One region of the Streptomyces coeruleofuscus genome, then DNA from elsewhere that is predicted to be linked to it. Evidence: riboswitches for the same ligand, from Rfam matches in the RefSeq annotation. Region 1 holds a riboswitch; the other holds the start of a gene.
What was found. A riboswitch is a leader RNA that binds a small molecule or an ion and turns the genes downstream of it on or off. The one in region 1 is predicted to bind thiamine pyrophosphate.
Positions count from the first base shown of each region.

Region 2: linked by a shared signal. The riboswitch ahead of thiO (glycine oxidase ThiO) and the one ahead of ABFX81_RS34090 (thiamine ABC transporter substrate-binding protein) in region 1 are both predicted to bind thiamine pyrophosphate.

Region 1 covers NZ_BAAASE010000011.1:101,896-109,157, reverse strand. Annotated here, with positions in the region: gene ABFX81_RS34115 (phosphatidate cytidylyltransferase) at 1-770, shown strand, start outside; gene ABFX81_RS34110 (SRPBCC family protein) at 903-1,361, shown strand; gene ABFX81_RS34105 (methyltransferase domain-containing protein) at 1,391-2,167, opposite strand; gene ABFX81_RS34100 (DUF1330 domain-containing protein) at 2,364-2,717, shown strand; gene rlmN (dual-specificity RNA methyltransferase RlmN) at 2,900-4,006, shown strand; TPP riboswitch at 4,047-4,153, shown strand; gene ABFX81_RS34090 (thiamine ABC transporter substrate-binding protein) at 4,278-5,315, shown strand; gene ABFX81_RS34085 (ABC transporter permease subunit) at 5,291-6,979, shown strand; gene ABFX81_RS34080 (ATP-binding cassette domain-containing protein) at 6,979-7,262, shown strand, end outside.
Region 2 covers NZ_BAAASE010000007.1:48,027-55,288, reverse strand. Annotated here, with positions in the region: gene metF (methylenetetrahydrofolate reductase [NAD(P)H]) at 1-20, opposite strand, end outside; gene thiE (thiamine phosphate synthase) at 117-773, opposite strand; gene ABFX81_RS26555 (Rv2175c family DNA-binding protein) at 1,430-1,795, opposite strand; gene ABFX81_RS26550 (FAD-dependent oxidoreductase) at 1,872-3,113, opposite strand; gene ABFX81_RS26545 (avidin-fold protein) at 3,146-3,496, opposite strand; TPP riboswitch at 3,554-3,665, shown strand; gene thiO (glycine oxidase ThiO) at 3,663-4,832, shown strand; gene thiS (sulfur carrier protein ThiS) at 4,829-5,029, shown strand; gene ABFX81_RS26530 (thiazole synthase) at 5,032-5,829, shown strand; gene pknB (Stk1 family PASTA domain-containing Ser/Thr kinase) at 6,074-7,262, shown strand, end outside.

The sequences.
Region 1 (7,262 bases):
GGCTGGGCGCCGTGATCGTCGCGTCGCTGTTCGTCGTCAAGGCCGTGTTCGTCGGCGTGGTCGCGGTCGCCGTCGTGGTGGGCCTCTGGGAGCTGACCAAGCGGCTGGACGAACGCAAGGGCATCCGGGCGCCCCTCGTGCCGCTCGCGCTCGGCGGTGCCGCGATGGTCGTCGCCGGGTACGTCCGGGGCGCCGAGGGTGCCTGGGTCGCCATGGCGCTCACGGCACTGGCCGTGCTGGTGTGGCGCATGACGGAGCCGCCCGAGAACTACCTCAGGGACGTCACGGCGGGCGTCTTCGCCGTGTTCTACGTGCCGTTCCTGGCGACCTTCGTCGCGATGATGCTGACGGCGGACGACGGGCCGCAGCGGGTGCTGACGTTCCTGCTGCTCACGGTCGTCAGCGACACCGGTGCCTACGCGGTCGGCTGGCGTTTCGGCCGTCACAAGCTCGCCCCGCGCATCAGTCCCGGAAAGACCCGCGAGGGTCTGCTCGGCGCGGTCGCCTTCGCCATGGTGGTGGGCGCGCTGTGCCTGGAGTTCCTCATCGACGGCGGTGCCTGGTGGCAGGGACTGCTGCTCGGCCTCGCGGTCGCGGTCAGCGCCACGCTCGGCGACCTCGGCGAGTCCATGATCAAGCGGGACCTCGGCATCAAGGACATGGGCACGCTGCTGCCGGGTCATGGCGGCATCATGGACCGGCTGGACTCGCTGTTGCCCACGGCTCCTGTGGTGTGGCTGTTGCTCGTGCTCTTCGTCGGGTCCGGCTGAGGCGACACGGCTCTACGGTTCGTATGGCGAGCCCCCGTCCGATGACCGGCGGGGGCTCGCTGCCGTTGTGCGGAGGTGCCTGCGGCGTCACCAAGTGGGACGATTCAGGTGTACGCCGCAAAGGGGGACATCATGTCCAGCATTCGACAGACCATCGATGTCGACCGGCGTCCCGAGGACGTCTACGACTACGTCACGGACGCCCAGCGGCTGCCGGAGTGGCAGCTGAGCGCCGTGTCCGCGGAACGCCTCGACGAGGGGCCCGTCGGCGTCGGCTCCCGGATGCGGGTCACCCGGCACATCGGCCGCCGGGTCATGCCGATGACCATGGAGGTCACGGAGTACGACCCGCCGCACAGCTGGGGCATGCGGGGTGTCGACGGACCCGTCCGGGCACGGGTGCACGGCGAGGTCGAGCCGTTCGACGAGGGGCGGCGCTCCCACGTGACGATCGAGGTCGACTTCGAGGGTCACGGCGTCGGCAAGGTCCTCGTCCCGCTCGTCGTACGCCCCCAGGTCCGCAAGGAACTGCCGCGCAACGAGCAGATCCTCAAGGACCGGCTGGAGCACACGGGAGAGGAGGGCCTCTGAAGAAGTACGGCCGACTTGTGAGGCGACACCTACTCACCGGCGCGGGCCACGAGCAGCGGCTGGAAGAAGCGCGTCTCCTGCGGCATCCGCCACTCGGCGTCGACGAACCCGGCCTCGGCTGCGAGGCCGGCCAGCCGGTTCTGGCCGAGTGCCCAGTAAGTGGTACGGCGGACCTGGACACGCCATTCGCCGCCTGCCGGGAGGAGTTGGAAGTGCTCCAGGTCGTAGTGCTCGCCGTCGTCGTGCCAGTGCCAGAGCTGAAAGGTGACGGTCCGTTCTTCGCCCTCGGCGCGGTCGACGTTCCTGTGGACTTGAGGAGGCGTCGAAGCCGGGCGGTCGCGCAGCAGGTCGTCGTAGGGGCGCGTGCTGACCAGCAGCAGCCCCTGGGGACGCAGCACGCGGCGCATCTCTGCCAGGGCGGCGTACACATCCTGCTCAGTCAGCAGGTGAGGCAGCGAGTTGTCGGCGCAGACGACCGTGTCGAACCGGTCATCAGGAAAGGGGAGGCGTCGCATGTCGGCAGCGGCCGTGCGCAGGCTCAGCCCCCGGCGGGCGGCCTCACGCGCAGCGCGGGCGGCGGCGCGGGGGCTGAGGTCGGTCCCGGTGACCCGGTGCCCGCGCAGCGCCAGACCGATGGCCTGCGTACCGATGCCGCAGGAACAGTCCAGGACCGCCGCCCGATCTTGACCGATCAGGGCGTCCAGGGCGCCCCCCTGCCGACGGATGCTCGCGTCCCAGTCTGAATAGATCAGGTGGTAGTCGTCAGCAAGGTCGTCGTAGAAGTGCGCCACCGATGTCTCGGGCATGGCCCGAGATTAACTGTGCCGTCGGGCTTTGGAGAGAGGGGCGGCAGGTAGGCCGGCTGTTTCGGGCGGCGCCTCGAAGGAGCGACCAAGTCGGACCTGAGCGGTCCGTCCGGCGCTTACCTCGAAGGTAATCGCGGCGTGCGCAGCGCGCGGCTACGTTCAAGCCGTCGTACCGGAGCGAACGAAGGAAGCGGACGTGCCCGCATATGGCTTTGCCCACCTACGTGATCGCCGTCACCACCCTGACGTCCTTGAGTACTTGGAACGCATCCAAGACACCCTCGACCCATTTGACGGCCGCTTCCTCATCCACGGCCCGCCGACTGAGGTGGTGGAGGGGAGCTGGCCAGGCAGCATGGTGCTGATTGAGTTCCCCGGCCTGGCGGAGGCCCGCGCCTGGTACGCGTCCCCCGCGTACCAGGAGATCCTGCGACTGCGGACCGACCACATCGACGGGGACGTCGTGCTGGTCGAGGGCGTTGGTTCCGGGTACGACCCGCGTGAGCGTGCGGTGAAACTCAGGGCAGAGACGACCGGGGAACGGGCCTAGTGGCTCGGCCCGGAACGCTGGACGGCCTTCGGCGAGGGTTCACATGCTCGGAGTGTGACGGGCAGGAACGAGGCACCTCGGTGATCAACTGAGAGGTCTGTCGTGCAAGTACCACAGGCGTCGCAGTCGTAGCGGGCGACAGTCTCAGGTCACCCAAGTCGATCTGCGACACTGGTACGGCCATGCCTAAGCCCGGAGAACTCACTTTCGTCGCCCCCCGCGGAGCCAAGAAGCCGCCGCGGCATCTCGCCGACCTCACTCCTGCCGAGCGCAAGGAGGCCGTGGTCGCTGTCGGGGAGAAGCCGTTTCGTGCCAAGCAGCTCTCGCAGCACTACTTCGCGCGGTACGCGCACGATCCGGAGCAGTGGACCGATATCCCGGCCGGCTCCCGTGGCCGGCTCCAGGAGGCGTTGCTCCCCGAGTTGATGACCGTCGTGCGGCACCTGTCGACCGACCAGGGCACCACGCGCAAGACGCTGTGGCGGCTGTTCGACGGGACGCTCGTCGAGTCCGTGCTGATGCGCTACCCGGACCGGGTGACCATGTGCATCAGCTCGCAGGCCGGGTGCGGGATGAACTGCCCGTTCTGTGCGACCGGGCAGGCGGGGCTCGACCGGAATCTGTCCACCGCCGAGATCGTGCACCAGATCGTGGACGGTATGCGGGCGCTCAGGGACGGTGAGGTGCCGGGCGGGCCGGCGCGGCTCAGCAACATCGTGTTCATGGGCATGGGTGAGCCGCTCGCCAACTACAACCGGGTCCTCGGCTCCATCCGGCGGCTCACCGACCCCGAGCCCGACGGGCTGGGGCTGTCGCAGCGCGGGATCACCGTCTCGACGGTCGGTCTCGTCCCGGCCATCCACCGGTTCTCCGACGAGGGCCTCAAGTGCCGCCTCGCGATCTCGCTGCACGCCCCCGACGACGAGCTGCGCGACACCCTCGTGCCCGTGAACACGCGGTGGAAGGTCCGGGAGGTGCTGGACGCAGGCTTCGAGTACAGCGCCAAGTCCGGACGCCGGCTGTCCATCGAGTACGCGCTGATCCGGGACATCAACGATCAGGCCTGGCGCGGTGACCGGCTCGGGCGGATGCTCAAGGGCAGGCCCGTGCACGTGAACCTGATCCCGCTCAACCCGACGCCCGGGTCGAAGTGGACGGCTTCCCGGCCGGAGGACGAGAAGGCGTTCGTGGAGGCCATCGCCGCGCACGGTGTGCCGGTGACGATCCGGGACACCCGTGGTCAGGAGATCGACGGGGCGTGTGGTCAGCTCGCGGCGACCGAACGGTAGTCTGACCGGCGTAAGCACAACCGTATTTTCCGACACCTTCATATTCCGACAGGGGAGCGCCACAGCGCTGAGAGTGCGGCACACGGCCGCAGACCCTCCGAACCTGGCCCAGGTCATTCTGGGTAGGGAGATCGGTCATCACTCGAGCTGTTGCGCCCTGCCCGGGAATCCCAGGGATCCCGGGCAGGGCCGCGTCTTCTCCTGGTCCTCCAGGAGGAATCCAGTGAGCAACAACATCAAGCGGCTGACGGCGGTGGCCGTCGGGCTCGGCATGGCCGGCACGCTCGCCGCGTGCGGGTCGTCCGACGGCGGCCAGGGGTCCGGCGACTCCAAGACCGTGACCCTCGTCAGCCACAACTCGTGGGCCGCCTCGAAGGGCGTCATCGCGGCGTTCGAGAAGCAGTCCGGCTACAAGGTGAACGTCCTCGAGGACGGCGACGCCGGGCAGGCCGTGAACAAGGCCATCCTGACCAAGGACAACCCGCAGGGCGACGTCTTCTTCGGCGTCGACAACACGCTGCTGTCCCGCGCACTCGACAATGGCCTGTTCCAGCCGTACGAGGCGAAGGGCTCGGACCGGATCGCGCCGGAGTACCGGGCCGACCAGGACAAGCACCGGGTCACGCCCGTGGACACCGGCGACATCTGCGTCAACTACGACAAGAAGTACTTCGCCGACCACAAGCTCGACCCGCCGCGGAGCTTCGACGACCTGGTCAAGCCCCAGTACAAGAACCTCCTGGTCACCGAGAACGCCTCCACCTCCTCGCCCGGCCTCGGCTTCCTGCTGGGCACCGCCGCCAAGTACGGCGACGGGGGCTGGGAGGGGTACTGGAAGAAGCTCAAGGCCAACGGCGTGAAGGTCGTCGACGGCTGGGAGCAGGCCTACAACGAGGAGTTCTCCGGCTCGGCCGGCGGGAAGAAGGCCAAGGGGGACCGGCCGCTCGTCGTGTCGTACGCCTCCTCGCCGCCCGTCGAGGTCGTCTACACCGACCCGAAGCCCAGCACCGCGCCGACCGGGGTCGCGCAGGGCACCTGCTTCCGGCAGGTCGAGTACGCCGGGCTGCTGAGCAACGCCAAGAACACCAAGGGCGGCAAGGCGTTCCTCGACTTCCTGATCAGCGAGCGGTTCCAGGAGGACATGCCGCTCAACATGTACGTGTACCCGGTGCGTGAGGGCGCCCAGGTGCCGCCGGAGTTCGTGAAGTACGGGCCGCAGGCGAAGGACCCGGAGACCATGGACCCGGCGAAGATCGCCGACCGCCGTGACCAGTGGGTCAAGTCGTGGACCTCGCTCGTACTGAAGTAACGGGACCAACCGAAGCAGCCGTCGGCAGGGACCGGCGCGGGAGCGCGGCGCGGCTCGGGCTCCTCGCCCTGCCCGTCGCGTTCTTCGCGGTCTTCTTCGCCTACCCCGTCGCCGCGATCGTCGCGCGCGGTCTGGAGGTCGACGGCGTCTGGCAGTTCGGGCGGATCGGGGAGGTGCTGGCGCAGTCCGACGTCCGGCACGTCCTGTGGTTCACCACCTGGCAGGCGGTCGTCTCGACGGTGCTCACGCTGCTGGTCGCGCTGCCCGGCGCGTACGTCTTCGCGCGCTTCGACTTCCGCGGCAAGCAGGTCCTGCGGGCGGCGGTGACCGTGCCGTTCGTGCTGCCGACGGTCGTCGTCGGTACGGCCTTCCTGGCGCTGGTCGGGCGGGGCGGGCTGCTCGACGAGCTGTGGGGCGTGCGGCTGGACACCACCGTGTGGGCGATCCTGCTCGCGCACGTCTTCTTCAACTACGCGGTCGTCGTACGGACCGTCGGCGGGCTCTGGGCGCAGCTCGACCCGCGGCAGGAGGAGGCCGCCCGGATGCTCGGCGCGTCGCCGCTGCGGGCCTGGCGGCAGGTCACGCTGCCGGCGCTCGGTCCCGCCGTGGCCGCCGCCGCGCTCATGGTCTTCCTGTTCACCTTCACCTCCTTCGGTGTCGTCCAGATCCTCGGCGGGCCCACCTTCTCGACCCTGGAGGTGGAGATCTACCGGCAGACGTCGGAGATCTTCGACCTGTCCACGGCGGCCGTGCTGACGTTGATCCAGTTCGTCGCGGTGGGCGCGATCCTCGCCCTGCACGCCTGGACCGTACGACGGCGGGAGACCGCGCTGCGGCTGGTGGACCCGTCCGTGACCGCGCGCCGACCGCGCGGCACCGGGCAGTGGGCGCTGCTGGGCGGGGTGCTCGTCACCGCCGTCGTGCTGCTCCTGCTGCCGCTCGCGGTGCTGGTGGAGCGGTCCCTTGACGCGCCCGGCTTCGGCTACTACCGGGCCTTGACCAGGGACGACGGTGGGGTGTTCCTGGTCGCGCCGATCGAGGCGATCGGCAATTCCCTGTCGTACGCCGTCGCCGCCACCCTCATCGCCGTGGTGATCGGGGGGCTCGCATCCGTCGCGCTCACCCGCCGGGACGCCGGGCGGTTCGTGCGCGGCTTCGACGCGCTGCTGATGCTGCCGCTCGGGGTGTCCGCGGTGACCGTGGGCTTCGGGTTCCTGATCGCCCTGGACGAGCCGCCGCTGGATCTGAGGTCCTCGTGGATCCTGGTGCCGCTCGCGCAGGCACTGGTCGGTGTGCCGTTCGTCGTGCGGACGATGCTGCCCGTCCTGCGGGCGGTGGACGTGCGGCTGCGGGAGGCGGCCTCGGTGCTGGGGGCCTCGCCCTGGCGGGTGTGGCGTGAGGTGGACCTGCCGATGGTGCGGCGGGCGCTGCTGATCGCGGCCGGGTTCGCCTTCGCGGTGTCGCTCGGGGAGTTCGGGGCGACGGTGTTCATCGCGCGGCCCGACAACCCGACGCTGCCGGTGGCCGTGGCGCGGCTGCTGGGGCGGCCCGGGGAGCTCAACTACGGTCAGGCGATGGCCCTTTCAACGATTCTGATGGTGGTGTGCGCCGTGGCCCTGCTGGTGCTGGAGAGGCTTCGCACCGACCGGAGCGGGGAGTTCTGATGCTGCTGGCCCTGGAAGGCGCGACGGTCCGTTTCGGCGGGCGTGCCGTGCTGGACGCCGTCGATCTGGAGGTCGCCGAGCACGAGGTCGTGTGCGTGCTCGGACCCAGCGGCAGCGGCAAGTCGACGCTGCTGCGGGCGGTGGCGGGGCTGCAACCGCTCGACTCCGGGCGGGTGTCGCTCGACGGACGCGACCAGGCGGGCGTGCCCGCGCACCGGCGCGGGGTCGGGCTGATGTTCCAGGACCACCAGCTGTTCCCGCAGCGGGACGTGGGGGGCAACGT
Region 2 (7,262 bases), on a different contig from region 1:
GATGCGGTGCCGAGGGCCATACCGGCAGGTTAGCCAGGGGCGGTCGGTCCCCCAACCGGGCATGGACATTTGACCGATTTGTGTACTTGCTGTCCACCCCTTGGACACCCGGCGTACTACTTCTCCCGCAGCCTCTTCGCGAACTCGGCCGCCGCCGCGCCCGGGTCGTCGGCCTCGGTGATCGCCCGTACGACGACGGCGCGCCGGGCTCCCGCTTCCAGGACCTGGTCGAGATTGCCGAGGTCGATACCGCCGATGGCGAACCAGGGCCGGTCGGTGCCGAGGGCGGCGGTGTACCGGACGAGGTCCAGGCCGGGGGCGTGGCGGCCGGGCTTGGTGGGGGTGGGCCAGCAGGGGCCGGTGCAGAAGTAGTCCACGCCGTCCTGGACGGCGGCCGCGGCCGCCTCGGACTCGGCGTGCGTGGAACGGCCGATCAGGACGTCGTCGCCGAGGATCGCGCGGGCCGCGGGAACGGGGAGGTCGCCCTGGCCGAGGTGCAGTACGTCGGAGCCGGCAGCGTGGGCGACGTCCGCGCGGTCGTTGACCGCGAGCAGCTTGCCGTGCCGGGCGCAGGCGTCGGCGAAGACGGCCAGGTGCTCCAGCTCTTCGGCCGCTTCCATGCCCTTGTCCCGCAACTGCACGATGTCCACCCCGCCCGCCAGCACGGCGTCGAGGAACTCCACGAGATCGCCCTGCCGCCTGCGCGCGTCGGTGCAGAGGTAGACCCGGGCGTCGGCGAGCTGGGCGCGGGCGGTGGTGGCGGTGGTGGCCATGCGGGTCCCCCTGGTTGGCGGTGGCGTACGGGTGCGGGGTGCGCCTGCGACGGCGCACGGGTGCGGCTGCGCCCCCTGATGGCGGATGGGTACGGGCGCACCCGTGAGCGTACGGATGCAGGTGCGCCCCCGCGACGCAGAGGTGCGGGCGCGCCCCCTGCGACGCACGGGTGCGGCTGCCCCCGCGAGCGTACGGATGCGGGTACACCCGGCCACGCAGAGGTGCGGCTGCGCCTCCTGATGGCGGACGGGTACGGGCGCACCCGTGAGCGTACGGATGCAGGTGCACCCCCGCGACGCAGAGGTGCGGGCGCGCCCATCGTGGCGTACGGGCGCGAGGCGCATCGGGCAAGATCCCCACCTGTGGTGTTACGAGCGGGACGCCACGTCGCCCGCGTCCGTGGCGGGCGGGCAGGTGCGGCACCTCCGGCGCACGGCACGCGCATGCGGCCAGGGCGCAGGAGCGCACCGCTCCGGTGACTCCCGTGCGGGCCCCGCCCTGGGTCCCGCACGGTCCGCCGCAGGCGGTCCACGCCCCGGCCGGGCGCGAACCGCCCCGTGGCCGGGGCCCGACGGGCCCCGGCCCGCACACCGGGCGGCTGTTCAGTCCGGTCCCGCTCGTACGGCACCGGACGGTTGTATGGGTCGAGGTCGGGTCAGACCGCGAGCGCCTGGGCTCGGCGCTTCACCTCCGTGCCGCGATTCTCGCTGAGCGCCTGTGCCGGCGTACCGGGCAGGCTGGGGTCGGGGGTGAAGAGCCACTCCAGCATCTCTTCGTCCGTGAAGCCGTCGTCCCGCAGGAGCGTCAGGGTCCCGGACAGGCCCTTGACGACCTTGTCCCCGTCGATGAAGGCAGCGGGGACGTGCAGTGCGCGGTTCTCACCACGGCGTACGGCGATGAGCTGGCCGTCCTTGACCAGCTGCCGCACGCGCGTCACCTCGACGCCGAGCTGTTCGGCGATGTCGGGGAGGGTGAGCCAGGCAGGGACGAGAGCATCGATCTTTGCGTCAATCTCGGTCACGGAACCAGCCTGCCATCCCCCACTGACAGTCGGAAGTCGGGCCCGCCCACCTGGGTGGACACGCGCTCCTCGCGAGCTACGCCGTCGCCGCCTTCAACGGCCTCGCCGGGTCCGCCAGCAACGCCGGATTCATCGGCGTGCCCGACTCGATCAGGCGGCGGCCCTGCGCCAGGTCCCGGGGGCGTCCCACCGCCAGCAGGGCGACCAGCCGGTCGCCGCGCAGCCAGCAGACCGTCCAGGCCGGTCCGGCCGGGTCGCCCCGCCACAAGGTCGTGTCGGCGGCCGCGTGATGACCGGCGTACTGCACGAACCGCCCGAACTGCTCGGACCAGAAGTACGGCACGGGGTCGTACACCGCCGGGGTCTCCCCCGACGCCCGGCCGACGATGTTCACGGCGACCGTGCGCGGCCCCTGGAGGGCGTTGTCCCAGTGGTGCACCAGCAGGCGCTCGCCGTACCGGCCGGAGGGGAAGGAGGCACAGTCACCGACCGCGTACACGTCGGGCGCCGACGAACGCAGGTGCTGGTCGGCCACGATCTCGCCGTGCGTGCCCAGCTCGATCCCGGAGTCGGACAGCCAGGCCGTGGCGGGACGGGCGCCGATGCCGACGACGACCGCGCCCGCGGGCAGCCGCGAGCCGTCGTCGAGAACCACCGTGCCGGGTTCCACACGCACCACGCGCGCGTGCGTCCGCAGGACGGCACCCGCGTCGGCGTACCAGCCGGCCATCGGCGCGGCGACCTCGGCGGGCAGCGCCCCGGTGAGCGGCCGCTCGGCGGCCTCCACGACGGTCACCGCGCAGCCCGCCTCGCGCGCGGCCGTGGCGAACTCCGCGCCGATCCAGCCCGCGCCGACGACCACGATGTCCTGCCGGCGGGCCAGCACCGGCCGCAGCCGCGCGGCGTCGTCCAGCGTGCGCAGCAGATGCACGCCCGGCACGCCCTCCGCCCCGGGCAGCCGGATCGGTTCGGCACCGGTCGCGACGACCAGGACGTCGTACGGCACGGGCCCGTCCTCGGTGTCGAGTTCGTGGTCGCCGGGCCGCAGGCCCCGCACCTCGCAGCCGAGCCGCAGCTCGATGCCCAGGGCCTCGAAGTCGACGTCGAAGGCGGAGCCCTCGGCCTTGCCGAGCAGGACGGCCTTGGACAAGGGGGGCCGGTCGTAGGGCTGGTGGGGCTCGGCGCCGATCAGGCTCACGGTGCCGGTGAAGCCCTGCTCGCGCAGGGCGACCGCAGTCTGCACACCGGCCATGCCCGCGCCCGCCACGACCACGCGCCGCGGCGCGGACGAACCTGGTTCCTGCGTCTGCTCGCTCACCTGATCACCATAGACAACTGACATTTTGTCAGTCAGTGCTCATGCGCAGTGACCTGCTCCACAACGCTCGTCCCGCTGCCCGCCTGGGACTCCCACTCCCAGCTCTCCTCCAGCCGCACCCGCCCGTCGGGCAGTTCCACGACCGTCGACACGCAGTGCCCGGAGGACGTGGTTCCGTCCTCCTTGAGCTGTACGTAGCGGAAGTCCAGTCTGTCGCCCTCCCGGGTGCCCACGAGATGTCCGCGTACGACGTCTCCGCCCGTGTATTCGGCCCAGACCACGCCGTCCTTCTCGTGGTACGTGAACCGGGTGCGGGTCCCCACCTGGCCCGGTGCCTGGTCGGCGACCGGGGCGAGGACGAGACCGTCGAGGGATCGGGTCATGGCGGTGGTGCTCCCTTACTGCGCCGTACGGCATCGGGCTAGGGTGGGTGGCCAACGTAAGGCACTCGCGGGAGCCCGGACGCACCGGGCTGAGAGGGAGGCTGGCGGCCTCCGACCGTACGAACCTGATCCGGGTCATGCCGGCGAAGGGAGGGGCTGGACGCCCATGTCGCGTACGCGAACGTCAGACGTCCTCGTCATCGGGGGCGGGATCATCGGCCTGGTCACCGCATGGCGGGCCGCGCAGCGCGGGCTCGCCACGGCCGTGGTGGACCCGGAGCCGGGCGGCGGAGCCGCACAGGTGGCGGCCGGGATGCTGGCCGCCGTCACGGAGCTGCACTACGGCGAGCAGACCCTGCTCGGTCTGAATCTCGCCTCCGCCCGGCGCTATCCGGACTTCGCGGCCGAGCTCGCCGAGCAGACCGGCCACGACCTCGGCTACCGCCGGTGCGGCACGCTCGCCGTGGCCCTGGACGCCGACGACCGGGCCCATCTGCGCGAACTGCACACCTTGCAGCAGCAGTCGGGCCTGGAGTCCCAGTGGCTGTCGGGGCGGGAGTGCCGGCGCCTGGAGCCGATGCTCGCGCCCGGCGTGCGCGGCGGGCTGCGGGTCGACGGCGATCACCAGATCGACCCGCGGCGGCTGGCCGGGGCGCTGGTCGTCGCGTGCGAGCGGGCCGGTGTGGTCTTCCACCGGGTGTGGGCCGAGCGGCTCACCGTCGTACGGGACCGGGCCACGGGCGTCGTCACGGACGACGGCACGGCGCTGGACGCCGGGCAGGTCGTGCTGGCCGGGGGAAGCCTCAGCGGGCGGCTGGCGGGCGTCCCGGAGGACGTGCTGCCGCCCGTGCGGCCGGTGAAGGGGCAGGTCGTACGGCTGACGATGCCCCGGCGGCACGGGCCGTTCCTGAGCCGGACCGTGCGCGCGGTCGTCCGCGGCAGCCACGTCTACCTGGTGCCGCGCGAGAGCGGCGAGCTGGTCGTCGGGGCGACCAGCGAGGAGCTGGGCTGGGACACCACCGTGACGGCGGGCGGCGTGTACGAGCTGCTGCGCGACGCGCACGAGCTGGTCCCGGGCCTCACCGAGCTGCCGCTCACCGAGACCCGGGCCGGACTGCGGCCCGGCTCCCCCGACAACGCGCCGCTGCTCGGCCCGACCGGACTGGAGGGACTACTGCTGGCCACCGGGCACTACCGCAACGGCGTCCTGCTCACGCCGGTCACCGGCGACGCCATGGCGCACGTCCTGGAGACGGGTGAGCTCCCCGAGGAGGCCCGCCCCTTCACGCCGAAGCGATTCAGCACCGCCACCGCACTCACGGAGCAGCCCGCATGAACATCTCCGTCAACGGGGAGCCCCGGGACGTCCGGCCCGGCACGGCTCTCGACACCGTCGTGAGGTCGCTCACCGCCGCGCCGTCCGGCGTGGCCGCCGCCCTCAACGAAACCGTCGTCCCGCGCGCGCAGTGGCCGTCCACCCCCCTGGCCGAGGGGGACCGCGTGGAAGTCCTGACCGCCGTCCAAGGAGGCTGATCATGGCCGACGATCCGTTCGTCCTCGCCGGTACGTCCTTCACGTCCCGCCTGATCATGGGTACGGGCGGCGCCCCGAGCCTCGATGTGCTGGAGCGGTCGCTGGTCGCGTCCGGGACGGAGCTGACGACGGTCGCGATGCGCCGGGTGAACGCCTCGGTGCACGGCTCGGTGCTGTCCGTCCTGGACAAGCTCGGCATTCGCGTCCTGCCCAACACGGCGGGCTGCTTCACCGCCGGCGAGGCCGTCCTCACCGCCCGACTCGCGCGCGAGGCCCTCGGCACGGACCTGGTCAAGCTGGAGGTCATCGCCGACGAGCGGACCCTGCTGCCGGATCCGATCGAGCTGCTGGAGGCGGCCGAGACGCTGGTCGACGACGGGTTCACGGTGCTGCCGTACACCAACGACGACCCCGTGCTCGCGCGGAAGCTGGAGGACGTCGGCTGTGCGGCGATCATGCCGCTCGGCTCGCCGATCGGCTCCGGGCTGGGCATCCGCAATCCGCACAACTTCCAGCTGATCGTCGAGCACGCGCGCGTGCCGGTGATTCTGGACGCGGGGGCCGGTACGGCGTCGGACGCGGCGTTGGCGATGGAGCTGGGGTGCGCGGGTGTGATGCTCGCCTCGGCGGTGACGCGGGCTCGGGAGCCGGTGCTGATGGCTGACGCGATGCGGCACGCGGTCGAGGCGGGGAGGTTGGCCTATCGCGCCGGGCGTATTCCCCGGCGGCATTTCGCGGAGGCGTCCTCGCCGGCTGAGGGCAGGGCTGTGCTGGATCCGGAGCGGCCTGCTTTTGAGTGACCCGGCGGTGTCGCTGAGGCCGGGTGGGTCCGCAGCCCGGCGGAGCGGGGTGCCGCTGCGCCCACCCGTGCCGCCCCCAGCGGCACGACTGCCCGCAGCTGAGTGCGGCTAGGGCTGCCCGCAGCCCTAGCCGGACGGCCGCCGCAGCGGCGCGGGCTGACGCACGTCACAGGTCCGCTTCAGTCGCGCCCCGAAAATGGCCGGGGCGCGAGAGCTGTCAGTCATGGCTCGTACACTCGCCTGCGTGGACACGACCCTTCAGGACCCCTTGGTCGGGCAGGTGCTCGACGGCCGGTATCGCGTCGACGCGCGGATCGCGGTCGGCGGGATGGCCACGGTCTACCGGGCCGTGGACACCCGGCTCGACCGGGTCCTCGCGCTCAAGGTGATGCACCCCTCGCTCGCGGTCGACGGCTCGTTCGTCGAGCGGTTCATCCGCGAGGCGAAGTCGGTCGCCCGGCTGGCCCACCCGAACGTGGTGCAGGTCTTCGACCAGGGCACCGACGGCAGTTACGTCTACCTCGCCATGGAGTACGTCGCGGGCTGCACCCTGCGGGACGTGCTGCGCGAGCGCGGGGCCCTTCAGCCGCGCGCCGCCCTGGACATCCTGGAGCCGGTGCTGGCCGCGCTGGGCGCCGCGCACCGCGCCGGGTTCGTGCACCGGGACATGAAGCCCGAGAACGTCCTGATAGGGGACGACGGCCGGGTCAAGGTCGCCGACTTCGGGCTCGTCCGGGCCGTGGACACGGTGACGAACACCACCGGCACCGTGCTCGGCACGGTCGCGTACCTCGCCCCCGAGCAGATAGAGAACGGCACCGCCGACCCCCGCGTCGACGTGTACGCGTGCGGCGTGATGCTGTACGAGATGCTGACCGGCGACAAGCCACACGACGGCGACTCCCCGGCCGTGATCCTCTACAAGCACCTGCACGAGGACGTCCCGCCGCCCTCGGCCGCCGTGCCCGGCCTGGCGTACGAGCTGGACGAGATGGTGGCATCGGCTACCGCCCGCACTCCGGAGATCCGCCCGCACGACGCGGTGGCGCTGCTCGCGCAGGTCCGTGACGGCCGCGGCCGGCTGACCGTGGAGCAGCTGGACGCGGTGCCGCCGCAGGCGCTCGCCGCGGACCACGACAACACCGACGACCGTACGAGCGTGATCCCGCGCGCGCTGACGACGCCGCGCCCGCTGCCCGTCAACGAGGACGAGGAGGGCTCCGCGGCCCCGCTCAACCGCACCAGCCGCTTCCAGTCCCCGCAGCCTCCGCCGTCCCGGCGCCGCTCGGGGTCCCGGCGCGGCCCGATGGCGATCGTCGTCGCCGTCCTGCTCGTGCTCGGTCTCGGCACCGGCATCTGGTACATCAACTCGGGCCAGTTCACCGAGGTGCCCCCGCTGCTGGCGAAGACCCAGGCGCAGGCCGAGGACCGGC